Regions from separate parts of the Streptomyces sp. NPDC008163 genome, predicted to be linked through region 2. Evidence: riboswitches for the same ligand, from Rfam matches in the RefSeq annotation. Region 2 holds a riboswitch; each other region holds the start of a gene.
The links. A riboswitch is a leader RNA that binds a small molecule or an ion and turns the genes downstream of it on or off. The one in region 2 is predicted to bind thiamine pyrophosphate.

Region 1 (9,625 bases), on a different contig from region 2:
AGCAGCGTGGCCGGGAAGTGCACGGCCGCGTAGTAGGTGTTCGCCAGGTGGATCAGCGTCTCGTTGTGCAGCAGCAGGCCCTGGACGGCGCCCTCGCCGGGCAGATGCGCGGCGCGCTCGGCGTCCCAGACGTGGCCCGCGTTGCGGAACGCCTCGTCCACATGGCCGTTCGCGGCCTGGCGGCCGAGCTTGTAGATCAGGAAGAGCCCGACGACGAGAAGAAGCTCGCGGACCAGGGGCGGGCGGGCGAAGGTGTCCGGCTTCCGATCGGCGGGCTTGGTGCCGGCGTAATTCACCCGGTGCCCCTTTGCTGATGCGCTTCGGCGGACGTCCGCCCTTATCGATACGCCAGTGTACCGATACGGAGGCGTATCGGTACACACGCGTATCGGTACACTGGCGTATCGATGGACCTCGTCGCAGAGTCGCAGAGAGGGAAGGCACATGTCGCCGCAGCAGACCGAGCAGGAGCAGCCCCCCGCGCAGCGCCGCTCGAAGATCACGCCGGAGCGGGCCCAGGAGCTCTACGCCGCCGTGCTCGACATGCTGAGGGAGAACGGCTACGAGTCGCTGACCATGGAGGGGGTCGCCGCCCGGTCCCGCTGCGGCAAGTCGACGCTCTACCGCCAGTGGGGCTCGAAGCCCGAGCTGGTGGTGGCCGCCCTGCACGGCACCCGGCGCGGCGCCCTGCGGAAGATCGACACCGGTTCACTGGCGGGTGACCTGCTGGAGGCGGCGCGGGCCATAGGCGAGGGCGCGGGCCGGGACACCCCGCTGATGCTGGCACTGAGCCATGCGGCGCTGCAGAGCCCGGAGTTGCTGTGCGCCCTGCGCGAGTCGCTGATCCTGCCGGAGATGGCGGCGGTCGACGCGCTCGTACGGCGCGGAGTGGAGCGCGGCGAGGTGGCGCCGGACAATCCGGCGGCGGAGTTCGTCTCCGCACAGCTGCTCGGGGTGATGCGGGCCCGCCCGATGCTGGCCGGCACCCACGCGGACGAGACCTACCTCGTCCGCTTCGTGGAGGGCGCGGTCCTTCCCGCACTCGGCCTGGACGCCCCGGCGTCCGGGTCCTGACAGACGTGGGCCGTCGTCCGAGCGGATGACGGCGGCCCGCCCGCGCCGCACCGTGGGGACGGGGGCGGCGCGCACCCGGCCGGCCGGTGACTTCTCAGAAGTCACCGGCCGTTCGCGTATCCGGCCACCCCCCTTATTCGTCCTCTTGACGATAAGGCGGGATTCTGCTTATCGTCGTCATGACGAAAACGACATCAGGGGGGTCCCCATGGCCGACATCACCCGCCGCTTCGGCTGGCGCCATCTCCGCTCGGCGCCCACCGCGCACATCCGGCACCACAAGCGCGGCACACTGGCCCACGACGGGACGGGGCTGAGCTTCTGGTACCGGTCGCTGAGCGCCGCGCTCTCCGAGGTGCCGGTCAACGACCGCGAGCTGGCCATGGCGTTCCACGCGCGCACCTCCGACTTCCAGGACGTCACGGTCCAGGCCACCGTCACCTACCGGATCAGTGACCCGGCGGAGGCGGCCGCCCGCCTCGACTTCTCCGTCGACCCGGACACCGGTGCCTGGCGCGGCGCCCCCCTCGAACAGATCGCCACCCTCCTCACCGAGACCGCCCAGCAGCACACCCTGGACGTGCTGGCCCGCACCCCGCTGGCCGGCGCCCTGGTCGACGGGGTCGCCGCCGTCCGCGAGCGGGTGGCGGCCGGTCTCGCCGCCGAGCCGAGGCTCCCCGCCACCGGCATCGACGTGGTGGCCGTCCGCGTCGTCGCCATCCGCCCCGAGGCCGAGGTGGAGCGCGCCCTGCGCACCCCCGCCCGCGAGCAGATCCAGCAGGAGGCCGACCGGGCCACCTACGAGCGGCGCGCCGTGGCCGTCGAGCGCGAGCGGACCATCGCGGAGAACGAGCTGGCCAGCCAGATCGAGCTGGCCCGCCGCGAGGAACAACTGGTCGAGCAGCGCGGCACCAACGCCCGCCGGGAGGCCGAGGAGAGCGCCGCCGCCGACGGGGTGCGCGCCGAGGCGGAGGCCGCCCGCACCGTGCGGCTCGCGGGGGCCGAGGCCGAGGCGGCGCGCCAGGTGGGCGCGGCGCGGGCGGAGGCCCAGGCGGCCTGGCTGCGGGCGCACGGCGAGGTGGAGGCGGCGACGCTGCACGCACTGGCGGCCACCCGGCTCGCCGAGAACCTGCCGCAGATCGACAGTCTCACCCTGTCGCCCGACGTGCTCACGGGTCTGCTCAGCAAGCTGGCCCGGCCGGAGGCGGGGGCGTGAGCCTGGCCCCGCGGGCGGTCCTGGTCCACCGCACCACGGAGTACGAGGAACTGCTCGCCCGCCACGGCACGCACGGCCAGGCCGCGTTCGTCCTGGGCGCGCGGGGCCGGTCCATCGAGGAGGTGGCCCGCCGGCACGAGCGGACCCGGCAGGCCCTGGCGGACGTGGCGGCGGCCGTTCCGCTCACCTGGCGGCACTGCCGGGTGGAGCGGGCCGACCTGGACCGGTTCCTGTTCGCGCCCGAGGACGTGGTGGTGGTCGTCGGGCAGGACGGCCTGGTCGCCAACGCCGCGAAGTACCTCTCCGGCCAGCCGGTCATCGGCATCGACACCGATCCGGGACGCAACCCCGGCGTCCTGGTCCGCCACCGCCCGGCCGACGCGGCGGCGCTGATGCGGGCGGCCGTGGCGCCGGGCGGGCGGGCCGACGCGCTGACGATGGTGGAGGCGGTGGCCGACGACACGCAGCGGCTGCTCGCCCTCAACGAGGTCTACCTCGGCCCGCCCGGCCACCAGACGGCCCGCTACCGGCTCGGACCCGACACGGCGGACTCCCCCGCCGAGCCGCAGGCATCCTCCGGCGTCCTGGTCGGCACCGGCACCGGGGCGACCGGCTGGCTCCGCTCGCTCTGGCAGGAGCGCCACAGCACCCTGCCGCTGCCCGGGCCCGCCGACCCCCGGCTGCTCTGGTTCGTCCGGGAGGCGTGGCCCTCGCCGTCGACCGGCACGTCGTTCGTCTCGGGCGAGCTGGGGCCCGGGCAGGGACTGCGGCTGACCGTGGAGTCGGACCGGGTGGTGGTGTTCGGCGACGGGATGGAGGCGGACGCGCTGGAGCTGACGTGGGGGCAGAGCGTACGGCTCGGGGTCTCGGAGATCTCGTTGCGGCTGACGGTGTGAGGCGGGGGCGGACGCGGCATCGCCGTAGGCTCGACGCCCACCGCCCGCCCCCCATCAGAGGAGCAGCATGGCCACCGAGAACCCCCACACCCCGTCCCGTAACAGCCGGCCGCCCGAGGCCCAGGCCGCGCTGGGGGTCGGGGTGATCGTGCAGGACGCGCGGGGCCGGATCCTGCTCGGACGGCACCACAGCGGCACCTGGGAGCTGCCCGGCGGCAAGGTCGACCCGGTGCCGGAGTCCGTCGTGGCGGCGGCCGTGCGGGAACTGCGCGAGGAGACCGGGCTGACGGTCCCGGAGGAGGAGGTCACCGTCTTCGCGATGCTGCACGACGCCCTCGGCGGGATCAACCGCGTGACGATGGCCGCGCTGGTGCGCGTGGACACCGGCACCGCGCGGGTGACCGAGCCGCATCTGATCAGCACCTGGGAGTGGACCCCGCTCGACGCGCTCCCCTCGCCGCTCTTCGACCCGTCCGCGCAGATCCTCGCGACCTGGCGCCCGGATCTCGGCATCCCGCATCCACCCGTGCACCGGCTCACCCTCGCGCCCGAAGTGCCCCAGGTGAGCCCCTAACTGAATTAATCGTTTGCCTAGGGGCCATAGGCAGAGTTAGCTTCGTGGTCATGAAGGCCCTGACCGAGCAGGACATCCGCTCATCGTTCGTGAATTGCTCCAAGGGGGAAGCCAAGCGTCTGCCGCTCCCCCGCGATTTCGAGGAGCTGCCGTGGGACGACCTCGACTTCCTCGGCTGGCGCGACCTGTCCGCGCCGGGACGCAGCTACATCGTCACCGAGCACGGGGGCGAGCCCGCCGGCATCTCGCTGCGCTTCCCCTCCCAGCAGCGCGGCTTCCTGCACCGGAGCATGTGCTCGCTCTGCCTGACCACGCACCCGGGCAGCGGGGTCTCCCTGATGACCGCCCGCAAGACCGGCCCCGCCGGGCGCGACGGCAATTCGGTCGGCCTGTACATGTGCACGGATCTGGCCTGCTCGCTGTATGTGCGCGGCAAGAAGAAGGTGGACTCCGGGGCCCGGTTCAAGGAGAGCCTGACCACGGAGGAGCAGATCGCCCGCACCGTCGGCAACCTCCACGCGTTCGTGACGAAGCTCTTCAGCTGACCCTCGCGACGACATCGGACGGACCGGCGCTATCCTGGCCGCCACACCGGACACGGGGTGCCCCGCACGGGGCTGAGATCACACCCGTCGAACCTGAACCAGTTAGCACTGGCGGAGGGATGTCTCCATGTCGTTGCCGTATGCCCAGGACGAGCGCGCCGCTTTCGGCGGGCGCATGCCCACCGCCCCGGGCGACCTGCGCATCGAGGCGCACGGGATAGCCCCGGTCCCCGAGGACCGGCGTTACGGCGGGGCGGGCCGGCTGTTCACCGTCTGGTTCGCGCCCAATCTGACCATGACCGGCGTCTTCACCGGCACCGTCGGCATCGCGCTCGGCCTGGACTTCGCGACCGCGCTCGCCGCCGTCGTGCTCGGCACTCTCGTCGGCGCCGCGCCGACCGCGTATCTCGGCACCTGGGGCAGCCGTACCGGCTCCGGCCAACTGCCGCTCGCCCAACTGGCGTTCGGACCGGGTGTGGTGCTGCCGGGCGCCCTGCAATGGCTGTCGTCCATCGCCTGGGACGCCCTGATCGGCCTCTTCGGCGGGGACGCGCTGGCGCAGCTGTGCGGCTGGCCGTTCTGGCTCGGGGTGCTGGTCATGATGGCCGCGCAGGGCGCGCTAGGGGTGCTGGGTTACGAGGTGATCCACCGGCTCCAGACCGTCATGACGTTCGCCCTGGCAGCCGCCTTCGCCGTGCTCGCCACGAAGCTCCTGCGCGGGGTGGACCCGGTGACCGCCTCGACCGTGCACGGCGCGGACCGGGCCGGGGCGTTCGTCCTGACCTGCACCATCGCCCTGAGCCTCGCGCTGTCCTGGGCACCGTACGCGAGCGACTTCAGCCGCTATCTGCCGCGCGGAACGTCCCGGACGCGCATGTTCTGGTGCACGCTCGGCGGGATCAGCGCCTCGTTCGCGGCGGTCCAGACGATCGGGCTGTGGGGTGCCTCGGTCTTCACGGACCAGACCGCACGCGGTATCGACTCCCTGCTCGGCGGGGGTGTGCTCGGGGCGTTCGGGCTGCTCGCGGTGGCGCTGGCCGCGCTGTGCAGCAACGCGATGAACGACTACAGCGGTTCGCTGGCGTTGCAGACCATGGGGGTGCGCCTGCCGCGCCCGGTGGCCGCCGCGCTCGCCGCCGCCCTGGGGTTCCCGCTGGTGCTGTGGATGCACGCGGCCGACACGACGGCCCGGTTCCAGAACGTGCTGCTTCTCGTCGGCTACTGGATCCCAGGCTTCGTGGCGATCGTGTCCGTGGACTGGCTGGTCCGCGCCCGGGCCCGGCGCGGCGCCCCCGTCGACCTCGCGGCCGAGCACGCCCGGCCGCGCCCGTGGTGGCCGGCGCTCGCCGCGTTCGCCGTTGCCTTCGCGGCGGCGGTGCCGTTCATGAGCACCGGCCTGTACGTGGGCCCGGTGGCCGAGGCGCTGCACGGGGCGGACCTGGCGTACGGGGTGGCGTTCCTCGTGGCGCTCGCGGTGTACGCCCCGCTGCGGATGCGCCGGGCCCGCTGACTCACCCTTCGGACGAGGGCGGTGTACCGGTCGTCGCGGTAGGCGCCGCTCGTGGAAAGCGTCCCGGGAGACGAAGCCGGGCGTGGGTGCGTGGGCAGCGTACAAAGATCTGCCGGAGGGCGCACCACCGCATCACCGCGCACCCGTTTCAACGGGCGCCGGGACCGGCGGCAGCGCACCGGTCCCGGCGCCCGGTCAGTCAGGGCATCCTGGCCGTTCCCGTCGGCGCGCACTGCATCTGCTTCTCGGACGGAATCTCCCCGCACACGCTCATGGAGTCGAGCGGCGCCTCCTTGGAGACGCCGAGCATCTTGGTGTACGAGTCGTGCTCGAAGCGGATGAGGGCGTCCAGCTCCATCCCCCGGGCGTCCTTGATGATCACCTTGTCGCCGACGGCCCCGCCCTCGATCCGGCCCCAGACCGCCTGGCAGGCGGCGCTGTAGCGCAGTTCGATCTGCATGCCGCGCAGATAGGTGCTCCTGGCGGTCTTCGCGTCCCACTGGCACTCCATGGCCTGGGGATCGTTGCGCCAGCAGGTGTCCGACGCGCACTTGACCTTGATGTCGCCCGCGCCGGGCACCAGGTCCGCGCCCTGCCCGCTCGCCTTCTTGCCCTCGGTACGGGTCGTGGCGTCGTCCGGGCCCCGGTCCGCTCCCGCGAGGTACGGGGAGAGCAGCCCCGTCGCCACCGAGCCCATCAGGGCACCGGCCGCGATGTATCCGATCACCGCACAGCGCCGCCGCCACGAGACACCCGGCCGCTCGCCCGGCGTCCGACCCTCGGCGGCCGCGTCACCGGCGACGGTGGGCGACCCCGCAGCCCTGCCGGGCGCGGCCGGCGCCGGCTCCGTGACCTCTGTTCCGGCCCTGGCCAGCAGGTCGAGCAACGGCTCCGGCGGAGTGCCGGCCACGGCGGCCAGCTGCTCGACCGCCACGGGGGTCGGCAACTGCTTGCCGTTGAGGAACCTCTCCCACGAGGAGCGGCTGTAGTGCGTGCGTCCGGCCAGCCCGCCGAAGCTGAGCTGCGCCCCCTCCTTGATCCTCCGCATCTCCGCGCCCAGTTGTGCGCGTGCCGTTGCCGTGACATTTGGTGCCGGGTTCTTCGGATCCGACTTCGCGTTCGACATGCAAGACCCCCCTCGTCATGTGCGCCCACGCGTCGGCTCCTCCCCCGGACCCGACGCGGCGCGAGGGACACAATAGATCGGGCCTGCGACAGCCCCGCAGCAGCTCAAGCGCGTGGCGCGGCGCGGACCCGGGCCTGCGGCTCCCCCAGGCCACCGAGTGCTTCCGGGCACCCGCGAAGGTCTGCGCGGGTTGCCAGGAAAGGGTGCACGCGATGCCAAGTCCGCTCAGTCGCGCGGCCGGTCGGGGAGGCCGTCGATCCAGCGGGTGACGTCGGGCAGGGAGCGGACGGTCAGCGCGCCGCGGACGATCGGCGGGAAGAAGTCACTCACCCCGGCGCCCCGGCCCGGGCGAAGCTCTGAACAATGATTCGTTACTTCATGACCCCCCGGACATGCCGAAGGGCGGCTCCGGATCTCTCCGGAGCTGCCCTTCGGGTGCCCTTGCGGGGTGCCGGCGCGCTCAGTGGTGGCCGTTGGCGGTGCTCGACGCGCCGCTGAAGAGCCGGGCGACGGCCCGGAAGGGAAGCGTGACCACCGTCGCGATGGCGCCGCCGATGGAACGGAACACATCTGCAATCGCCTTCAGCATGGCTACTCCTCTGTTCGGTCGCACCCCTGCTCCGGAGTGTCGTGGTGCTCTGTAGGCGACCGCGTACCCGGGCTTCCGGCGGAAAAACACCGCGGTGGAGGCCGGACAAAGGCCGAGGGCCGGCTTCGGTGATTCCGAAACCGGCCCTCGTCTGCGACTGCATCCAGTCGGGACGACAGGATTTGAACCTGCGACCCCTTGACCCCCAGTCAAGTGCGCTACCAAGCTGCGCCACGTCCCGCTGTCGCCTGCCCGGTCTCGCCGGGTGGCGGCTGCAGGGAAAACATTACCTCACTCGGTGGACCGGATCGACGCGCGTGCCTGCTGGGCGCGGGCGGCCAGTCCTTCCGCGCCGCAGGCGGTGGCCAGTTTGTGGGCGCGGGCCAGTTCGCGGGGCGAGCGGGCGGCGACTCCGTAGTCGTAGAGGGACTGCGCGAACTCGTAGCCGGAGGGGGACGCCTCCAGGTGGCGGACCGCCTCGCCGAGGAGGTGCACGGACTCCTCCGGGCGCGCGAAGAGGGCCACGCAGCGCAGGGCCTCGCCGATGGCGGTCTCCGTGCCGAACCGCTCCGCGTGGACCCGGGCCGTGTTGGCGAGCTGGGCGGCGCGGCCGGGGTCCTCATCGGCGAGGGCGCGGGCCAGGTCACCGGCCCACGGACCCCAGATGCCGTTGAACCTGCCGCGCGGCTCGAGGGAGCGCCCGGCCGCCTCCAGCTCGGTCACCGCTTCCTTCGTACGGCCTTCGGCCAGCAGCAGGCGGCCCCGGACGCACGGCGCGTCCGGCAGCACCATGGCGCTCGGGTAGGGCAGACCGAAGTCGTACTGGTCGGCGACCTTGCGGGCATCGGGGACCCGGCCCCGGGCGAGCAGGGTGTCGATGAGCAGGCAGGCCGCGTCCCAGTGGACGGGGAGCCCGCTGCCGACGCGGTCCGCGAGGCGCAGTCCCTCGCGCAGGAAGGCCTCCGCTTCGGCGAGGCGGCCCCGGCGGCGGTGGACCAGGCCGAGCAGGGTGTGTGCGAAGGCCAGGTGGGCACCGCTCCAGCCGGAGATCTCGAACGCCCGGACGGCCTCGCCGAACAGTTCCTCGGCCCGGTCGAGCCGGTCCGTGAAGGCGTAGGTGATCCCGACCATGGCGGGGAGCTCGAAGCCCCACTCGGAATCGGTCCAGCCGAGTCCGCGTGCGGGGTGGCCGTCCACGAGGGCGCGCTCGCAGAAGTCGACGATGACCTCGGCGTTCTCGCCGCGCAGCATGGCGTCGAAGGCGCGGAGGGTGAGCAGGGCGCGTTCGGCGTTGTCCCGGCCCTTGAGGTGGTCGGCGTTGGCGGCGAGCCGACGCGAGCGGCCCGGGCCGTCCTCCTCGGTGGCCTGCATGCCCTCCCAGAGGAAGTGGGCGGCCTGGAGCCGCATCAGGCCGGGTCCGGGTGCCGTGCGTTCGGCCTCGGCCGCGAGGGCCAGGGCCGCCTCCTTGAGCTGGTTGTTGTGGGAGAGCGCGGCGGCGAGCCGGAACGTGGCGTCGACCCGCAGCTCGTCCACGAGGCCGGGCATGTCCAGGGCGGCCCGCAGGTGCTGCACGGTGGTGGCCGGGGAGCTGAGCAGCGTCGCACAGCCCAGCTCGTACAGCAGGGTGGCGCGTACGTCGTGGCGCGGCGGCTCTTCGAGCGCGCGCTCCAGGCAGCGCCGGGCGGCCTCCGGGGCGCCGACGGCGAGGTGCTGTTCGGCGGCGGCCCGCAGCTGCGCGACGAGTTCCTGGTCGTCGTCCGGGTGGACTTCGAGCAGGTGACGGGAGGCCGCGGCGGGGCCGAGCCCGGCGTTGGTGATGGCCCAGGCGGCCCTGCCGTGCATCGCGGTGCGGGTGGCGGGCGGGATGGAGCGGTAGACGGCCGAGGCGATCAGCGGGTGCACGAACTCCAGCGGGTCGAAGCCGGTGACGATACGGGCCTCGCGCAGCCGGGCGGTGCAGTCCGCGGCCTCGGCGGAGCTCATCCCGGCCAGCGACGCGGCGACGTCCTGGGAGATCTCGGTGCCGAGGACGGCGGCCGCCCAGGCGAACCGGTTGGCGTTGGTGCCGAGCCGTTCGAGGCGGGCGACGAGGCCG
Region 2 (9,625 bases):
CACTCGGGGGTGTCGGTGAACGTGTAGCCGAGAGCGTCCAGAGCCCGCGAACGGTCCTGAACACTCGGCACCGCGGCGCCGTCGAAGACGTACTCAGGCCACTGAGAGCCCGGGATGCCGTAGATCGCCACGTACAGGCGCCACCGGCCCGTGCTCTGCCCGATGGCCATCTGCGCGGGGAACGTGCCGGGCGCGCTCATGCTTTACCGCCCCGACGGGCACGGCCGTAGAGCACCCAACCGGTGATCTGAACGGCGATGGCACCAGCGGCCAGGCAGCGCCATGCCGGTTCGTCCAGCACAGCCGCCAGGATCGACCCGACGCCGGCCAGGCCGATACCGGCGAACACGAGAACCAGCGCGGCGCGCTGCGACAGCGGGAAGCCGCTCATGCCGCACCGCCCGGCTGCATCGTGGCGGTGCGGTTGGTCAGGTCGCGGCGGGCGGCCATGACCCGCTTGCGGGCCCGGCGGATGCGCCGCTCGTCCAGCTCCCTGGCCGGGCGGTCGATGGTCGTGATCTGCGCGTCGAGCAGATCGACCTCCGCGAGGATGAGCGGCATCTCGTGCTCGATCGCGTCCAGCTCGGCGGCCGACGGCTCGAAGTCGAGCGACGCGGCCGTAACAAGGCCCTGAAGGGCAGCGATGGGGATCATGGGTCGTTGTCTCCTCACAGTTGAACGGCCCAACAGCACCCCGGAGCAGCCACTCCGGGGTGCTGGCCGTTGGATGAAAGACCACCCGAGGGGTGGCGGTGCCCCGGGCCGGATTCGATCCGGCGGCATCACGCCGGGTCCGGGGCGGGGGTGGTTCAGCGGCCGGAGCCGCCGGAGGAACGTCGGTTGGCCTCGCTGACCTTCTCCGACAGCTCCTTGTGCTCCTGCTCTGTCAGACTGCTGATCACAGGTGCCTCCCATCAGGTGCCTGTATCGCGGCACCCCGGTTGCCCCCGGGGTGCCGCCGTGGTTCCGGACCATCCGGCTCCCCTCAACCCCGCCCGTACAGCACCGCACTTGGCAGCGCCGGACGGGCGGGGGAGGCAACCGGCCCGCGATAGCCGCGGGGATTCGGTCGAGCTGGCGGCCTGCCGAACGTGGCCACCGACGCGGCGGGCGTTGTCACGAGCGCGGGTCCAGCGCTGGTGACGCCCCAGGTATTCGTTGATGCATCGAGCCCCCTCGGTTGTAGGGACGGCGGATGGGTTCGGTTCTCCGATTCGCACGGCGCCGCTCGATCCGGGGAGATCCGAAGTCCCGGACGTCTGAGGGGGCGGCTTCAAGGTGTGCCGCGCGGTTCTTTCGAGTCGGTGGCGTGTCCCCCGTCTGGGGTGTCGGGCCCCGGTGTGACGGGGGCCCTTTCTCGGCCGACTGGTCTCCACTCACCTCGGCCGGTGCGGTCACGGCCGTCGTACTGCGGTGGATCACGCTGTGGAGTTGTAGTGCCGGAAGGCACGCAATGCACGGAACCCGAGGGCTCCTACACTCCTGTACTCATGTGCAGGAGTTATGTCCATCAGAGTGCCCAACTCCTGTACATGAGTCAACCCGCCGCGAGGACTTCTTTCGCGACGGGCTGCGGGAGGTGCTTGCCGGTCAGTCGCCGGCGGGGATGCGGTAATCGAGAACGAACTGGTCAGCGGCCATGATCGTGTCGCACACCTCGACCACTCGACCCTCTTCGGTCTCCGCGCTTCGCGTCAGGTGGATGACCGGCGAACCCGGGCTGAGGGTGAGAGCGCCCGTCTCCGCCTTGGTCGCCAGGCGGGCGCGGACGGTCTCGGTGAACTGCCCCAGGATGTGACCGTTGTCCTCCAGTCGCGCGTAGATGCCACCGCCGCCGGGATTCTCCTCGAACAGCTCTGGAATGTCCTTCGCGATGTCCCAGGGCAGGTAGGAGGTGGCCTCTTCGGTCGGAGTGCCATCACTGAAGTAGAGGCGCCGACGCGCGAGGACTTTGGTTCCTTCCGGTACGCCCAGGCGCTCCGCGATCTCGCCCACCGCTTCCGTCGGGCCGATGTAGAGCACGGTGACCCCGGGCTTCTTGCCTGCCTGCTCCGTCTCCGCGATGTACGCGGCCTTACCGGCTCGTCGGTGTGAGCGCCTGAAGCGGTCCGACGACTTGCGGCGAACGGGCGGCTGGCTCTTCACGAACGAACCCTTGCCGTGGAGGGTGTCGATGAGACCGGTCGGTCGGAGCTCTGCGACTGCCTTCCGTGCCGTGCCCTGTGAAACGGAGTAGCGGGTCATGAGCTCGGATTCGCTGGGCACCTTCTGCCCAGGCTTAAGGACCCCTTCCCTGATCTGCCGAGCGAGGTCGTCGGCGATCTGTAGGTACCGTGGCTGACCAGAGTCCCTTACGGCTGTTGTGCCCATGTCCTTCTGCTCTCCTATGCTCATATACATGAGTAACGCTACCCAGGAAGATGCGTCAATGTCGCTGCACTCGGTCTCAGTGGCTGGCGTAGTCGTTCGTGAAGATGGTCGGGTCCTTGCCATCCGGCGGGCCGACAACGGTGCCTGGGAGGCGCCGGGCGGCGTTCTTGAACTCGATGAGCGGCCGGAAGTTGGTGCCTGCCGAGAAGTCATGGAAGAGACCGGAATCGAGGTGGACCCGGTCCGCCTGACAGGCGTGTACAAGAACATGGCGCGCGGCGTAGTGGCCCTGGTTTTCCTGTGCCGGCCAACGGGAGGCCGGGAGCGAACCTCGGACGAGTCGACGGCTGTGCGGTGGCTCACTCGCGAGGAGGTCCGAACCCTCATGACCGAGGCGTACGCGGTCCGGGTTCTGGATGCGCTCGACGGAGGAGCGACGCAGGTGCGCGCGCACGATGGCCGCCGCCTGCTGAAGCCGGGCCCCGATGCCGTCTCGCGCGCCTGACCTGCTGACTGAAGCGTGGCACGGGGCCGTCTGTGGGCCGTCCCAGGGTCGCCAGTGACCACCGACCACGACCAGTAACGACCGGGTTCGCGTAGCAGTCACCCGGGCTGAGCTGGGCGACGACGCGGGGCACCTCGGCTTGTCTGCGACACTGGAAGAACCATGCCTAAGCCCGGAGAACTCACTTTCGTCGCGCCCCGCGGAGCCAAGAAGCCGCCGCGGCACCTCGCCGACCTCACGCCCGCCGAGCGCAGGGAGGCCGTCGCCGCGATCGGCGAGAAGCCGTTCCGCGCCCAGCAGCTCTCGCAGCACTACTTCGCGCGGTACGCGCACGACCCGGCCGAGTGGACCAACATCCCGGCCGGATCGCGGGACAAGCTCGCCGAGGCGATGTTCCCCGACCTGATGTCCGTCGTCCGGCACATCAGCTGCGACGACGACACCACCCGTAAGACCCTCTGGAAGCTGCACGACGGGACGCTGGTCGAGTCCGTCCTGATGCGCTACCCGGAGCGGGTCACGATGTGCATCTCCTCGCAGGCCGGCTGCGGGATGAACTGCCCGTTCTGCGCGACCGGGCAGGCCGGACTCGACCGCAACCTGTCGACCGCGGAGATCGTCCACCAGATCGTGGACGGCATGCGCGCGCTGCGCGACGGCGAGGTTCCCGGCGGGCCCGCCCGGCTCTCCAACATCGTGTTCATGGGCATGGGCGAGCCGCTGGCCAACTACAACCGCGTCGTCGGCGCGATCCGCCGGCTCACCGACCCCGAGCCCGACGGCCTCGGCCTCTCGCAGCGCGGGATCACCGTCTCCACCGTCGGCCTGGTGCCCGCGATGCTGCGGTTCGCCGACGAGGGGTTCAAGTGCCGCCTCGCGGTCTCGCTGCACGCCCCGGACGACGAGCTGCGCGACACCCTCGTGCCGGTGAACACCCGGTGGAAGGTGCGCGAGGTGCTGGACGCCGCGTGGGAGTACGCGGAGAAGTCGGGCCGTCGCATCTCCATCGAGTACGCCCTGATCCGCGACATCAACGACCAGGCGTGGCGCGGCGACCTGCTGGGCCGCCTCCTCAAGGGCAAGCGGGTCCACGTCAACCTGATCCCGCTCAATCCGACGCCCGGCTCCAAGTGGACCGCCTCGCGGCCCGAGGACGAGCGGGCGTTCGTGGAGGCCATCGCGTCCCACGGGGTGCCGGTCACCGTCCGCGACACCCGGGGACAGGAGATCGACGGCGCCTGCGGACAGCTGGCGGCCTCCGAGCGCTGAGGCGGGCGGCCGTCGGTGCCCGGGACCACGGCCGAAAACGGCCGTGTAGCCTGGGGCCGAAGTCAACTGCATATTCCGACAGGGGAGCGCCACAGCGCTGAGAGTGCGGCACCAAGGACAGGTTGGCCGCAGACCCTCTGAACCTCGCCCGGGTCATTCCGGGTAGGAAGTTCGGACCATACTCAAGCTGTTGCGCCCTGCCCGCTTCCGGCTCCGGCCGGTGTGCGGGCGGGGCCGCGTCTCTTCCTGGTCACTCCAGGAGGAATCACACATGAGCACCACCCAGAAGGCCGCGGTGGCGGCCGTCGCCGCCGCGCTCGGCGTCACCGCGCTGGCCGGCTGCGGAAGTTCCGACGACTCGGGCTCCGGTTCCGGTTCCACCCAGGGCGCCGGTTCAAAGACCGTCACCCTCGTCAGCCACGACTCCTTCAACGCCTCCAAGGGCGTGCTGAAGGAGTTCACCCGGCAGACCGGCTACACCGTCAAGGTCCTCAAGAGCGGGGACGCGGGCGCCGCGCTGAACCAGGAGATCCTGACCAAGGGTTCCCCGCGCGGCGACGTGTTCTTCGGCGTCGACAACACCCTGCTCTCGCGCGCCCTGGACAACGGCCTGTTCACCCCGTACGAGGCCAAGGGCCTGGACCGGGTCCCGGTCGATGTCCAGCTGGACGCGGACAAGCACCGCGTCACCCCGGTCGACACCGGCGACATCTGCGTCAACTACGACAAGAAGTACTTCGCCGACAAGAAGCTCGCGCCGCCGAAGACCTTCGCGGACCTGGCGAAGCCCGCGTACAAGAACCTGCTCGTCACCGAGAACGCCGCGACCTCCTCGCCCGGCCTCGGCTTCCTCCTCGGCACCGTCGCCACCTTCGGCGAGGACGGCTACCAGGACTACTGGAAGAAGCTGAAGGACAACGGCGTCAAGGTCGTGGACGGCTGGGAACAGGCGTACAACGAGGAGTTCTCCGGCTCGGCCGGCGGCAGGAAGGCCAAGGCCGACCGGCCGCTCGTCGTCAGCTACGCCTCCAGCCCGCCCGTCGAGGTGCTGTACGCGGACCCGCGGCCGAAGACCGCGCCGACCGGGGTCGCCACCGGGACGTGCTTCCGCCAGATCGAGTTCGCCGGTCTGCTGGACGGTGCGAAGAACGAGGCGGGCGGCAAGGCCCTGCTGGACTTCCTGATCGGGAAGGAGTTCCAGGAGGACATGCCGCTCACCATGTTCGTCAGCCCGGTCGCCAAGGACGCCGAGTTGCCCGAGCTCTTCACGAAGTTCGGCGCCACCGCGGAGAAGCCGGCGACCGTGGCCCCGGACACCATCGCCAAGAACCGTGAGCAGTGGGTCCAGTCGTGGTCCTCGCTCGTAGTGAAGTAGCGAAGACCCCCGTACGCGGACCGGGCGCGCGCGGGAGGTCCGCACGCGCCCGGGCCCGGCGCGGGGCCGCGGTGCGGCTCGGCCTGATGGCCGTGCCCGTCGCGTTCTTCGCCGTGTTCTTCGCCTACCCGGTCGCCGCGATCGTGGGCCGGGGGCTCAAGGCGGACGGCGTCTGGCAGTTCGGCAGGTTCGGCGAGGTGCTGGCCCGGCCGGAGATCCGGGACGTCCTCTGGTTCACGCTGTGGCAGGCGCTCGCCTCGACCGCGCTGACCCTGCTGATCGCGCTGCCCGGCGCGTATGTCTTCGCCCGGTTCGACTTCCCCGGCAAGCAGGTGCTGCGGGCCGTGGTCACGGTGCCGTTCGTGCTGCCGACCGTCGTGGTGGGCACCGCGTTCCTCGCGCTGCTCGGGCGCGGTGGGCTGCTGGACGAGCTGTGGGGCGTGCGGCTCGACACGACCGTGTGGGCGATCCTGCTGGCGCACGTCTTCTTCAACTACGCGGTCGTCGTCCGGACCGTCGGCGGGCTCTGGGCACAGCTCGACCCGCGCCAGGAGGAGGCCGCCCGGGTGCTCGGCGCGAGCCGGTTCGCCGCCTGGCGCCGCGTGACCCTGCCCGCGCTCGCCCCGGCCGTGGCCGCCGCCGCGCTGATGGTCTTCCTCTTCACCTTCACCTCCTTCGGAGTCGTACAGATCCTCGGCGGCCCCGGCTTCTCCACGCTGGAGGTGGAGATCTACCGGCAGACCGCGCAACTGCTCGCGCTGCCCACGGCCGCCGTGCTGACGCTCGTGCAGTTCGCCGCCGTCGGCGCGATCCTCGCCGTGCACGCCTGGACCGTACGCCGCAGGGAGCGCGCGCTGAAGCTGGTCGACCCCTCGGCGACCGCGCGCAGGCCGCGCGGGGCCGGCCAGTGGATGCTGCTCGCCGGGGTCCTGCTGAGCGTGCTGCTGCTGGTCCTGCTGCCGCTCGCCGTCCTGGTGGAACGCTCGCTGGGCGGCTCCGGTCTCGCCTACTACCGCGCGCTGACCTCGGCGGACGCCAACAGCGGTACGTTCCTGGTGGCGCCGGTCGAGGCGATCGGGAACTCCCTGCGCTACGCCGTCGTCGCGACGCTGATCGCCCTCGTCGTCGGCGGGCTCGCCGCCGCCGCGCTCACCCGGCGGGCGGGGCGGCTCGTCCGGGGCTTCGACGCGCTGCTGATGCTGCCGCTCGGGGTCTCGGCGGTCACCGTCGGCTTCGGCTTCCTGATCACCCTGGACAAGCCGCCGCTCGACCTCCGTACCTCCTGGATCCTGGTGCCGCTCGCCCAGGCGCTGGTCGGGGTGCCCTTCGTCGTACGGACGATGCTGCCGGTCCTGCGCGCGGTGGACACCCGGCTGCGGGAGGCGGCGGCGGTGCTCGGGGCGTCGCCGCTGCGGGCCTGGCGCGAGGTGGACTTCCCGCTCGTACGGCGGGCGCTGCTGGTCGCCGCCGGGTTCGCGTTCGCCGTGTCGCTGGGGGAGTTCGGCGCGACCGTGTTCATCGCGCGGCCCGACAACCCGACGCTGCCGGTGGCCGTGGCGCGGCTGCTAGGCCGGTCCGGGGAGCTCAATTACGGCCAGGCCATGGCCCTCAGCACCATCCTGATGCTCGTGTGCGCGGTGTCGCTGCTGCTGCTCGAACGCATCCGCACCGACCGATCCGGGGAGTTCTAGAGATGCTGACGCTCGAATCGGCCACCGTCCGCTTCGGCGACCGGGCCGCGCTCGACGGGGTCGACCTGGAGGTCGCCGACCACGAGATCGTCTGCGTCCTCGGGCCGAGCGGCAGCGGCAAGTCCACCCTGCTGCGCCTGGTCGCAGGGCTCCAGGAGCCGGACGGCGGCCGGGTCCTGCTCGACGGCACCGACCAGGACGGCATCCCGGTCCACCGGCGCGGCCTCGGCCTGATGTTCCAGGACCACCAGCTCTTCCCGCACCGCGACGTCGGCGCCAACGTCGCCTTCGGCCTGCGGATGCACGGCGTCGGCCGGGGTGAACAGGACCGCCGGGTCGCCGAACTCCTCGACCTCGTGGGCCTCCCCGGCGCCGCACGCCGCGCCGTCGCCGCGCTCTCCGGCGGCGAGCAGCAGCGCGTCGCCCTGGCCCGGGCGCTCGCCCCCAGCCCTCGGCTGCTGATGCTCGACGAGCCCCTGGGCCAGCTGGACCGCAGCCTGCGCGAACGGCTCGTCGTGGAGCTGCGCGCCCTCTTCGGCCGCCTCGGCACCACCGTGCTCGCCGTCACCCACGACCAGGGCGAGGCGTTCGCGCTGGCCGACCGGGTCGTCGTGATGCGCGAGGGCCGCGTCGCCCAGGTGGGCACCCCGCTGGAGGTGTGGCAGCGCCCCGCCTCCGCCTTCGTGGCCCGCTTCCTGGGCTTCGACAACGTCGTCGAGGCGACCGTCGAGGGGGAGGCGGCGGACACGGAGTGGGGCGAGGTGCCGGTGCCGGCGGGGTCACCGCAGGGCGCCTGCGATCTGCTGGTGCGGCCGGCCGGGGTCCGCATCGGCGCCCCCGAGAAGGGCCTGCGCTGCGTCGTGGGCGCCCGCACCTTCCGGGGCAGCCACGTCGCCGTGACCCTGCACCCGGAACACGGCCCCCTGCTGGAGGCCGAGTGCCCCCTGCGCGGAACACCGGAGGAGGGCGAGCGGGTGGGCGTCACCTTCGACGCACCGGAGTGCGTGGTGCTGCCGGCGGTGTTCTGACGGGGAGAGGGTTACGCCTCCGACAGCCGGGCAAGGGCCTCCGGCGCTTCCTCCACCGTGTCGACCAGGGCGATGCGGGCCTCCATCTTCCGGCCGGACGCCAGGGTTTGGAGGAGGGGCCAGGCGGGGAGCTCGCGGGTCCAGTGGTCGTGGTCCACCAGCACCATCGGGACGGGTTCGCCGCGTGACTCGTAGTAGTTGGGGGTGACGCTGTCGAAGATTTCCTGGACGGTCCCGGCCGCTCCGGGAAGGAAGATCACGCCGGCGTCCGACCGGGCCAGCAGCCCGTCCTCGCGCAGGGCGTTGGTGAAGTACTTGGCGATGTGCCCGGCGAACGGGTTCGGCGGCTCGTGGCCGTAGAACCAGGTGGGGATCGCCACGGACGGGCCGCCGTCCGGCCAGCGCTCCCGTACCGCGAAGGCGGCCCGCGCCCAGTCGGTGACCGAGGGCGTGAAGGACGGCACCGCGCCCAGCATCGCGCACGCCTCGTCCAGCATCGCGTCGTCGTGCGGCGCCGCGTACGCCCCCAGGTTGGCCGCCTCCATCGCGCCCGGGCCGCCCCCGGTCGCCACGGTGAGGCCGCTGCGGGCCAGGGTTCTGCCGAGCCGGGCCGCAGCGGCGTAACCGGCGCTGCCCCGGTCCAGCGCGTGACCGCCCATCACACCGGCGACCCGGGCCCCGGCGAGCACCTCCTCCAGCGCGTCCGAGATCGCGTCGTCGTGCAGCGCCCGGAGCATCGAGGCGAACACGTCGCCGTCCGACCGGGTCCGCCGGAACCAGTCGTGGGCCAGGGCGTCCGGCGTGGCCGCGTAACCCTTCCGGGCGAGGCCGTCGTAGAGCGCGTCGGGGGAGTAGAGCAGGCCCCGGTACGGGTCGAAGGGCAGGCCCGGGACGGGCGGGAAGACGAAGGCCCCGCCGGCCCGGACCTTCTCCTCGGGGCCGGGCTCCATCGGGCAGCCGAGGAACACGGCCCCGGCGGTGTCCGTGGCCAGCAGCTCCGCGCTCCGCTCCGTCAGGTCCACCGACTGCACCCGGCGCCCGGCCAGCGAACCGGCGGCCACCGCCGCGTCGAATTCGGCCAGCGACTCGATCTCGTCGCCGTGGGTGTTCTTGTGCTCGTCCGCGTTCCCCATGAGGGGCCATGCTACGAAATGCTCATCCGACAAGTGCGCGCGCCCGGAAACACGGAACCGGCCGGGCAGCGAGCCCGGCCGGTCCGTCGGTCGCGTCGAGCCGCGCTCAGGGGGTCAGCGGCAGCGCGGCCAGCTCGGCGATCGCCCAGGTGAGCGGGGCGAAGAGGACCAGCAGCGCCACCGCGCGCAACCCAGTCGCCGCGCGCAGCGCCGAGGCCGGAGCCCCGAGCCGCAGCAGCGCCCTGGCCGTCTCG
Region 3 (9,625 bases), on a different contig from region 2:
CTTCATCGGCTGCTGCTTGAACATCACCTTGCCGAGCTGGTCACCACTGACGGCGGTCAGGAGGCCGGAGATCACCACGGTGATCAGGCCCAGTCGCAGCGAGGTCCGCATCACCGGAATGTGCTTCTTGCGGGCCAGGTGGAAGGCCGCGATGCCGACCATGAACGCGCCACCGACCAGGAAGGCGGCCGTGATGGTGTGGAAGAACTGGGTCAGCGCGGTGTTCTGCGTGAGCACCTGCCAGAAGTCGGTCAGCTCGGCGCGTCCGCGTTCCTTGTTGATGCGGTAGCCGACCGGGTGCTGCATCCAGGAGTTGGCCGCCAGGATGAAGTAGGCGGAGAGGATGGTACCGAGGGAGACCATCCAGATGCAGGCGAGGTGGATCTTCTTCGGAAGCTTGTCCCAGCCGAAGATCCACAGGCCGATGAAGGTGGACTCGAAGAAGAACGCGATCAGGGCTTCGAACGCGAGCGGAGCCCCGAAAATGTCACCGACGAACCGTGAGTAGTCGGACCAGTTCATCCCGAACTGGAACTCCTGGACGATGCCGGTGACGACACCCATGGCGATGTTGATCAGGAAGAGCTTTCCCCAGAACTTGGTCGCTCTGAGGTACTTCTCCTTGTTCGTCCGCACCCAGGCGGTCTGCAGGCCGGCGGTGAGCGCCGCGAGAGAGATCGTCAGAGGAACGAAGAGGAAGTGGTAGACGGTCGTCGTACCGAACTGCCATCGCGCCAGGGTCTCCGGCGCCAGAGCTAGCTCCACGTCGTCTTCTCCTTACGTCACCGCCGCCGCAGCGACGATTTGTCCGTGAAATCCAACGGATCACGGGAGGAAGCAGGACACGCTTGTGAACGCGTTCACATTCACAAGCAATTATGGCGCACACGCTTTCGGTCCCTTCGCCCGGGGTCCCCTGTCACGCGGCGAGCCCGCTCCGGGCATGTGAAAGGGCCCCGCATCCCTCACGAGATACGGGGCCCGGCCGCCGGACGACGCCGGCTACAGCTCCTGGCGGAACGACTCCGTCACCTTCAGGAACAGGTCGTTCGCCTCGCCCTCGCCGATCGTCACACGCACACCCTCGCCGGCGAACGGCCGGACCACCACACCGGCCTTCTCGCAGGCCGCCGCGAAGTCCAGGGTGCGGTCGCCCAGCCGCAGCCAGACGAAGTTCGCCTGGGACACGGGCACCGTCCACCCCTGCCGCGCCAGGGCCTCGGAGACCCGGTCCCGCTCGCACACCAGCGAGCCGACCCGGCCCAGCAGCTCGTCCTCGGCGCGCAGCGAGGCCACCGCCGCGTCCTGGGCGAGCTGGCTGACGCCGAACGGCACAGCGGTCTTGCGCAGCGCGGCCGCCACCGGCTCATGGGCCACCGCGAAGCCGACCCGCAGCCCCGCGAGCCCGTACGCCTTGGAGAACGTCCGCAGCACCGCCACGTTGGGACGGTCCCGGTAGATCTCAAGGCCGTCGGGGACCTCGGTGTCCCGGATGAACTCCTTGTACGCCTCGTCCAGCACCACGAGCACATCGCTCGGCACCCGGTCGAGGAATCGTTCCAGCTCGGCCCTGCGCACGACGGTGCCGGTCGGGTTGTTCGGGTTGCAGACGAAGATCAGCCGCGTCCGGTCGGTGATCGCGTCCGCCATCGCGTCCAGGTCGTGCACATCGCCGTCGGTCAGCGGCACCTTGACCGAGGTCGCGCCGCTGACCTGCGTGATGATCGGGTACGCCTCGAAGGAACGCCAGGCGTAGATCACCTCGTCGCCCGGGCCGGACGTGGCCTGAAGCAGTTGCTGGGCCACGCCGACCGAGCCGGTTCCGGTGGCCAGGTGCGAGACGGGCACACCGAAACGGTCGGACAACTCGTTCATCAGACCGGTACAGGCCATGTCCGGGTAGCGGTTGAAGTGCTCAGCGGCCGCGAGGGCGCTCTCCATCACGCCCGGCAGCGGCGGATACGGATTCTCGTTGGAGGACAGCTTGAAAGCGGCGGGTCCGTCCGCCGATGCCGGTTTGCCCGGAACATAGGCGGGAACGCCGTCCAGCTCGGCGCGCAGCTTGGGGCTCGTCTGGCTCACCGCAGGTCCTCCTCGACCATCCGTACACATCAATACTGCTCACCTTATGAGGATTGGGCGCCGCTGCGAACGGGTGGACAGCGGATTCGTCCGGTGAACCCCGGAATGAGGGGGAGCGCGACCGGTGGTGGCGCGCGCCGGTGGCTCACTCCGTGGCGCGCGTCCCTCGAAAAGGTGAGTTGAGACCTCCTCGAGACCTTGCCCCCTCGCCAGGTCCATCCGGTCGGATGCATGACACATGACGGTAGGCACTGCCAACAGCCTTGTTTCGCAAGGTGGTTGCCGCTCTTTGGCCTTGCAGAAACGTGCCTGTCAACGCGTGAATATGCGACCGGACCAATTCCCCGCCCGACCCCTACTATCGGCTCGCCATGACAGCAGCAGGGAAGCACCAGGTGAGCCGGACGGAGACCCCCCGGCGCGGCGGCAGGCAGGGACGTGCCGGAATCCGGGATGTGGCCGCCGCCGCCGGCGTCTCCATCACGACCGTCTCCGACGCGCTCAACGGCAAGGGCAGGCTCCCGGACGCCACCCGCCGCCATGTCCGCGAGGTCGCAGAGCGCCTGGGCTATCGCCCTTCCGCAGCGGCTCGCACGCTCCGTACCGGCAAGTCCGGCCTCATCGGCCTGACCGTGACGACGTACGGGGATGAACCTTTCACCTTCACCGAGTTCGCGTACTTCGCGGAAATGGCGAGGGCGGCCACTTCGGCGGCCCTCGCCCGCGGCTACGCCCTGGTCATCCTGCCGGCCACGTCGCGCCACGACGTCTGGTCCAACGTGGCGCTCGACGGCACCGTCGTCATCGATCCGTCCGATCAGGACCCGGTCGTCTCCGAGCTGGTGCGCCAAGGGCTGCCCGTCGTCTCCGACGGCCGTCCCGCCGGGTCGCTGCCCGTCACCGCCTGGGTGGACAACGACCACCGGGCGGCCGTGCTCGACCTCCTGGACCATCTGGCCGCCGCCGGGGCCCGCCGTATCGGACTGCTCACCGGCACCACCACCGACACGTACACCCGCCTCTCCACCACCGCCTACCTGCACTGGTGCGAGCGCGTGGGGCAGGATCCGGTCTACGAGTCCTATCCCGCCCACGACCCGTGCGCGGGGGCGGTGGCCGCCGACCGGCTGCTGGCCCGCCCGGACCGCCCCGACGCCGTCTACGGGCTCTTCGACCCCAACGGCACGGACCTGCTGGCGGCCGCCCGCCGCTACGGCCTGCGCGTCCCCGAGGACCTGCTCCTCGTCTGCTGCAGCGAATCCACGGTGTACGCGACGACCGAGCCGCCCATCACGACGCTCTCGCTGAAGCCGCGGAGGATCGGCACGGCAGTCGTCCAGCTGCTCATCGACGCCATCGAGGGCGTCGATCAGGACGGTCCGGTGGAACGGGTGGTGCCGACGGAGCTCATCGTCCGGACGTCCTCACAACGCCGCCCGCCCCGCACCACGGTCAGCGCGCCGCGTTCCCCGGCAGGGGACTGATCATCCCAATTAGGACCAATCGACCGACGAACCTGGCATGCGGAAGGATTCACCACCCCTGGTGCGTCCCAGAGCACGATCTGCATTCCTATGATGGGCGCACGACACCGCGGACCAACCCGACCAGCAGGGCCCGTCAGGTGTACGGCGGCGCGACGGTGGTGTGGAGGGGTCGATGACACAGGGGGCCGGTCAGGAACCCGTGGTGCGGACGGCGACGTTGCGCGACTTCCGCGTACCGCCCTATGCGCAGTCCCCCGCGCCGCCCGCGTCGCCACACCCGGGGAACGCCTTCCCCGAGGGCGAGACGCCGGAGGGGTACACCCCGACGGCGCGCGATCTTCCCGTCATCAGTGTCGACAAACCCACCCAGGTGCAGCCCGTGCCCGAACCGCGCCCCGCCGCCGACCCGGGCCTCGGCCCCCTCTACGTGGTCGGTGACGTCCACGGCTACCTGGACGAGCTGATCGCGGCCCTCGTGGAGCAGGGTCTGATCGACTCCGAAGGCCGCTGGGCGGCGGGCAACGCGCGCCTCTGGTTCCTCGGCGACTTCACCGACCGGGGCCCCGACGGCATCGGCGTCATCGACCTCGTCATGCGGCTCTCCGCCGAGGCCGCGGCCGCCGGCGGATACTGCAAGGCCTTGATGGGCAACCACGAGCTGCTGCTCATCGGGGCCAAGCGGTTCGGCGACACCCCGGTGAACTCCGGCGCGGGAACGGCCACCTTCCAGGCGGCCTGGCTGCTCAACGGCGGGCAGAAGACGGACATGGAGCGCCTTCAGGACGTCCACCTCCAATGGATGTCCCGGCTCGACGCCGTCGTCGAGGAGGACGGGCACCTCCTGATGCACTCGGACACGACGGCGTACCTCGACTACGGCTCCACCATCGAGGACGTCAACGACACGGTGCACGCCATCCTCACGCGCAACGACGCCGACGAGTGCTGGGACCTGTTCCGCAAGCTCACCAAGCGGTTCGCCTTCCGCGACGACTCGGGCCCCCAGGCCGTCCAGGAGCTGATGGCGGCCTACGGCGGCCGGCGGGTCGTCCATGGCCACAGCCCCATCCCGTACCTGACCGGCGAGGTCGGCTCCGAGGACGGCGAGGACGGTGCCGGGCCGCAGGTCGACGGGCCGCATGTGTACGCCGACGGGCTGGCCATCGCCATGGACGGCGGGGTGACCATGGCCGGAAAGCTACTGGTCGTCCAACTCCCCCTGCATGACTGACCCCTCTGCGGGGAAGAAGCGTCCCGAGCTGACCACGCCGAGTACAGGGGCTATTTCCGGAAACCCTCTGTCACCCCGCGCCGTGCGCGCTCTACCATCGGCCTATCAGTAGCAGGCTCTCCTCCGTTTCCGCCCGAACTGCCCGGACCCAGCGGGCATACAGGCCCGACGGAGCATCGGGGGATGCAGATGAACAGCGCTCCGCACCTGCTGACCGAGGACCGGCCCGAGTACGAACGGCTCCTCGACGACGCACTGCGTCACGCACACGAACGACCGGAACTGGCCGCCGTAGGGGAACGCCTCAACGCCGTCCAGCTGCGCACCATGGCGCTGGCGGCCGTCGCCCTGATCACCGCCACGGCCGCCGCCGAGTACGAGCAGTACGTGAAGGCCCGTGACGAAGCACGCGCCACCGCCCGGGACACGGCATCCGGCACAGCACCGGACGGCCTCGGCCAGTCGGGCGCCGGCATAGGGGCGGTCGTCACCGTTCTGGCGCCGATGCTGGCGGGCACGGCGGCGGCCATATTCCTGCTGGTCGGCTACCTCCTGAAGATGCTGGAGCCACCACCGGCGTTCGCCGGTCCCATGGTGGACGCCGGCTGGTTCTTCGCCGCCGTCACGGCCGCCGCCATCTTCGTCGCCGCCATCGGCCTGCTCATCGCCGCCCTGCGCAACGGCTCGACGTCCCTGTCGGCCCGCGAGGCCCGCGAGCAGCTGCCCGACGACGTGGCCCGCGCCAAGGACGCCTGGCGGCAGGCGCTGCTGGAGCGGGGCATCGTGCCCTTCCTGCGCGACGCCCTCGCCGAGCCCGCCGCCGGTCCCGCGATCCCCGCCCCGCACCGCCCGACGGGCCGCCTCCCCAAGATCGGCTACAGCAGGCCCGACTTCGCCGGCCCGGACGAGGGCCCGGCGGCGGCGCCCCGCCCCACGTACAGCAGCCCGGACTTCACCAGCCCCGACTTCGGCGGGCCCGAGCACGAACTGGACTGACCGCCACGGCTCCGGCGGAAGGCGCCGGAGCCGTGTGCGGCCGGTCAGTCGGCCAACGGCAGATAGACCCGGTTCCCGCCCGCCGCGAATTCACGCGACTTGCCGAGCATGCCCTCGGCGATCTCCTCGGCCGTCGCCTCGGTGCCGGCCGCACCGCCGAACTGCTCGGTGATGCTGTGGCTGATCTTCATCGAACAGAATTTCGGACCGCACATCGAGCAGAAGTGCGCCGTCTTGGCGGGTTCGGCGGGCAGGGTCTCGTCGTGGAACTCCCGTGCCGTGTCCGGGTCGAGCGCCAGGTTGAACTGGTCCTCCCAGCGGAACTCGAACCGGGCGTCCGACAGCGCGTCGTCCCACTCCTGCGCCCCCGGGTGGCCCTTGGCCAGGTCGGCGGCGTGGGCAGCGATCTTGTACGTGATGACCCCGGTCTTCACATCGTCCCGGTTCGGCAGCCCCAGGTGCTCCTTCGGCGTCACGTAACAGAGCATCGCCGTCCCCCACCAGGCGATCATCGCGGCGCCGATGCCCGAGGTGATGTGGTCGTACGCCGGCGCGATGTCGGTGGTCAGCGGGCCGAGCGTGTAGAACGGCGCCTCCTCGCAGATCTCCTGCTGAAGGTCGATGTTCTCCTTGATCTTGTGCATCGGGACGTGTCCCGGCCCTTCGATCATGGTCTGCACGCCGAACCGCTTGGCGACCGTGTTCAGTTCGCCGAGCGTGCGCAGCTCGGCGAACTGCGCCTCGTCGTTGGCGTCCGCGATCGACCCGGGCCGCAATCCGTCGCCCAGGGAGTAGGTCACGTCGTACGCGGCGAGGATCTCGCAGAGCTCCTCGAAGTGCTCGTACAGGAAAGACTCCTTGTGGTGTGCCAGGCACCATGCCGCCATGATCGAGCCGCCCCGGGAGACGATGCCGGTCTTGCGCCGGGCGGTGAGGGGCACATACGGCAGGCGCACGCCGGCGTGCACCGTCATGTAGTCCACGCCCTGCTCGGCCTGCTCGACGACGGTGTCCTTGTAGATCTCCCAGGTCAGTTCCTCCGCCCGCCCGTCGACCTTCTCAAGGGCCTGGTAGAGGGGGACGGTTCCGATCGGTACGGGTGAATTGCGAAGAACCCACTCACGGGTGGTGTGGATGTTGCGGCCGGTGGAAAGGTCCATGACCGTGTCCGCACCCCACCGGGTCGCCCACGTCATCTTGTCCACCTCCTCCTCGATGGAGGACGTCACCGCGGAGTTGCCGATGTTGGCATTGACCTTCACCAGGAACCGCTTTCCGATGATCATCGGCTCGGTCTCGGGGTGGTTGACGTTGGCGGGCAGCACCGCGCGGCCGGCCGCGATCTCCTCGCGCACCACCTCCGCCGGCACGTTCTCGCGGACCGCGACGTACTCCATCTCCGGGGTGATCTCGCCCCCGCGGGCGTACGCGAGCTGGGTGACGGGCCGTCCGTCCCGGCTCCGCCGCGGGCGGCGCGGACGGCCGGGGAACACCGCGTCCAGATTGCGCAGCCCACCTCGAGGCGAGGTGTGCTTGAGCCCGTCGTCCTCGGGACGGGCGGGGCGGCCCGCGTACTCCTCGGTGTCGCTGCGGGCGATGATCCAGTTCTCCCGGAGCGGTGCGAGGCCGCGCCGGACGTCGGTCCCGACGGCCGGGTCGGTGTACGGCCCGGACGTGTCGTACAGCGTCACGTCCTCGCCGTTGGTCAGGTGCACCTGGCGGACCGGCACCCGGATGTCGGGGCGCGGCCCCTGGACGTATCCCTTGTGCCAGCCGATGGACTTCCCGGCCTCGTCGCCCTGATTGGAGGCAGGCGTGCGTGTGTCCGATGTGGTCATGAGACCTACTCCCTACGCCGGCATTACCCGGTAACAGGTTCGGCGGTCGGCGCAGCGTCTCCCGTACGGTCGTACGGCGGTCAGCGCCCTCTCAGCCCGGTGCTCCGAGCTCCCGCGTGTGCAAAGGTGCCACCACGCTAGCCCCCTGACGGGTGAGCTGAACAGAGGGCCCCTTCCTTCTTGCGATGATCGGCCGGTGACGTCCCCTCATCGCGACCCGGAACCGCAGGGCCATCAGCACACGCACAGCCATGGCCCGGCCGCACCCGTCTCCGCCCATCTGCGCAAGGTGATCGCCGCCGTGCTGGTCCCCTTCGCAGCCGCCGTGCTCGTCGGCCTCGTGGTGCTCTGGCCGGGCGGTGCGCCGGCGCACGAACGGACCGGTGTCGGTTTCGACCGGCAGACCCAGCAGGGAAAGGTGGTGAGCGTCGTAGAGGTCGACTGCAAGGACGTGAACGCCGCCCAGCTTCCCGTAAGCGCCGAGACCCGACCCCCCGAGGACCGGCCGACGTCCGGCAGCCTCTGCGACAAGGCCACCGTCGAGGTCACCACCGGCCCCGACTCGGGGCGCCGGTTCGTCGAGGTCGTCCAGCCGGACGCACCGAGGCAACTGCGGGAGGGCCAGGGGGTGGTGGTGGCGTACGCCCCCGACGCGCCCCATGACCTCCAGTACTCCGTGACGGACGTGAACCGGAAGTTCCCCCTGTATCTGCTGGCCGGAATCTTCGCCCTCGCCGTGGTGCTCGTGGGCAGGATGCGCGGGGTCATGGCCCTGGTGGCGCTCGCCCTGTCGTTCGCCGTACTGACCCTGTTCATCCTTCCGGCCATACTGCAGGGCTCGAATCCGTTGCTGGTGGCGGTCGTCGGGGCCGGAGCGATCATGCTGATCGCGCTCTACATCTGCCACGGACCGACCGCCCGCACCTCCGTCGCCGTCATCGGCACCCTGATCTCACTGCTCCTGATCGGGCTGCTCGGCTCACTCTTCATCGGCTGGGCAAGCCTGAGCGGGAACACCGACGACAGCACCGGCCTCATCCACGGCCTGTATCCGCACATCGACATGAGCGGACTGCTGCTGGCCGGCGTCATCATCGGCTCCCTGGGCGTGCTCGACGACGTCACGGTCACCCAGACATCGGCGGTCTGGGAACTGCGCCGGGCGAACCCCACTATGAGTGCGAAGCAGCTCTACCGGGCAGGGATCAGAATCGGCCGCGATCACATCGCCTCCGTGGTCAACACCCTGGTGCTGGCCTATGCGGGCGCCGCGCTGCCCCTCCTGCTGCTGTTCACGGTCGCGCAGAGCAGTGTGGGGACGGTCGCCAACAGCGAGCTGGTGGCGGAGGAGATCGTGCGTACCCTCGTCGGCTCGATCGGACTGGTCGCCTCCGTACCGGTGACGACAGCGCTCGCCGCGCTGGTCGTCTCCGCGGACCGCACGGGGGTCGGCGCGGAAGCCGGGGCATCGGCACCCATGCGGAGCGGCAGGGGACGGCGACGGCGGGCGAAGCCGTGACCGGAACACACAGCGTGATTCACCCGATCGGCAGGTGTCGTGTTCGAGTGGCAAGTCGGCTCCCGGGCCGTGGACCACGTCAGCCCGCGTTCTGCTCTTCGGCCAGAATGCGCCCCAGCGCCTCCTCCAGATTGCCGTCGAAGTCACCCAGCGTGCACTCCTGCCCGAGCGGAACCAGCTTGTCCGTACGGTCGAGGAAGGCGACAAGGGGTGCCGTGCCCGCCCGGAAGAGCGCACGGTCGGCACCCACCTGCAGCCGGATGTGGACATCACACAGCCCCTCGGGCTCGGTCGGCGCGATGTGGACATCGCCGTCACCACTGGGGCTGTTGAGGCCGTCGAGCAACAGCTCGCGGCCGAAAGCCCAGGTGACGGGGGCGTCGCCGGGCAGATGGAAGGTCATCCGGATCGCGTACGGATCGCACACTTCGTACCGGAGCTCCACCGGGATACGGAATGAGAGCTCCTCGGA

Region 1: it holds a riboswitch for thiamine pyrophosphate, as region 2 does, so the genes downstream of both, ACFZAT_RS07960 (cytosine permease) here and ACFZAT_RS29815 (thiamine ABC transporter substrate-binding protein) in region 2, are expected to answer to the same signal.
Region 3: it holds a riboswitch for thiamine pyrophosphate, as region 2 does, so the genes downstream of both, thiC (phosphomethylpyrimidine synthase ThiC) here and ACFZAT_RS29815 (thiamine ABC transporter substrate-binding protein) in region 2, are expected to answer to the same signal.

The regions. Positions count from the first base shown of each region.
Region 1 is NZ_JBIBHG010000003.1:5,647-15,271, forward strand. It holds gene ACFZAT_RS07930 (phosphatase PAP2 family protein) at 1-296, opposite strand, end outside; gene ACFZAT_RS07935 (TetR/AcrR family transcriptional regulator C-terminal ligand-binding domain-containing protein) at 445-1,074, shown strand; gene ACFZAT_RS07940 (SPFH domain-containing protein) at 1,283-2,290, shown strand; gene ACFZAT_RS07945 (hypothetical protein) at 2,287-3,186, shown strand; gene ACFZAT_RS07950 (NUDIX domain-containing protein) at 3,254-3,760, shown strand; gene ACFZAT_RS07955 (FBP domain-containing protein) at 3,811-4,305, shown strand; TPP riboswitch at 4,349-4,442, shown strand; gene ACFZAT_RS07960 (cytosine permease) at 4,433-5,815, shown strand; gene ACFZAT_RS07965 (helix-turn-helix domain-containing protein) at 6,015-6,941, opposite strand; gene ACFZAT_RS07970 (LPFR motif small protein) at 7,402-7,530, opposite strand; tRNA gene ACFZAT_RS07975 (tRNA-Pro) at 7,698-7,771, opposite strand; gene ACFZAT_RS07980 (AAA family ATPase) at 7,822-9,625, opposite strand, start outside.
Region 2 is NZ_JBIBHG010000016.1:91,149-100,773, forward strand. It holds gene ACFZAT_RS29785 (DUF6303 family protein) at 1-200, opposite strand, end outside; gene ACFZAT_RS29790 (hypothetical protein) at 197-391, opposite strand; gene ACFZAT_RS29795 (DUF6284 family protein) at 388-654, opposite strand; gene ACFZAT_RS29800 (UTRA domain-containing protein) at 1,591-2,370, opposite strand; gene ACFZAT_RS29805 (NUDIX domain-containing protein) at 2,387-2,875, shown strand; gene rlmN (23S rRNA (adenine(2503)-C(2))-methyltransferase RlmN) at 3,038-4,144, shown strand; TPP riboswitch at 4,215-4,331, shown strand; gene ACFZAT_RS29815 (thiamine ABC transporter substrate-binding protein) at 4,416-5,519, shown strand; gene ACFZAT_RS29820 (ABC transporter permease subunit) at 5,606-7,210, shown strand; gene ACFZAT_RS29825 (ATP-binding cassette domain-containing protein) at 7,213-8,238, shown strand; gene ACFZAT_RS29830 (LOG family protein) at 8,250-9,371, opposite strand; gene ACFZAT_RS29835 (hypothetical protein) at 9,478-9,625, opposite strand, start outside.
Region 3 is NZ_JBIBHG010000012.1:71,274-80,898, reverse strand. It holds gene ACFZAT_RS25380 (cytochrome ubiquinol oxidase subunit I) at 1-765, opposite strand, end outside; gene hisC (histidinol-phosphate transaminase) at 1,003-2,082, opposite strand; gene ACFZAT_RS25370 (LacI family DNA-binding transcriptional regulator) at 2,454-3,566, shown strand; gene ACFZAT_RS25365 (metallophosphoesterase) at 3,742-4,800, shown strand; gene ACFZAT_RS25360 (hypothetical protein) at 4,984-5,796, shown strand; gene thiC (phosphomethylpyrimidine synthase ThiC) at 5,841-7,634, opposite strand; TPP riboswitch at 7,627-7,760, opposite strand; gene ACFZAT_RS25350 (YibE/F family protein) at 7,831-9,153, shown strand; gene ACFZAT_RS25345 (SsgA family sporulation/cell division regulator) at 9,233-9,625, opposite strand, start outside.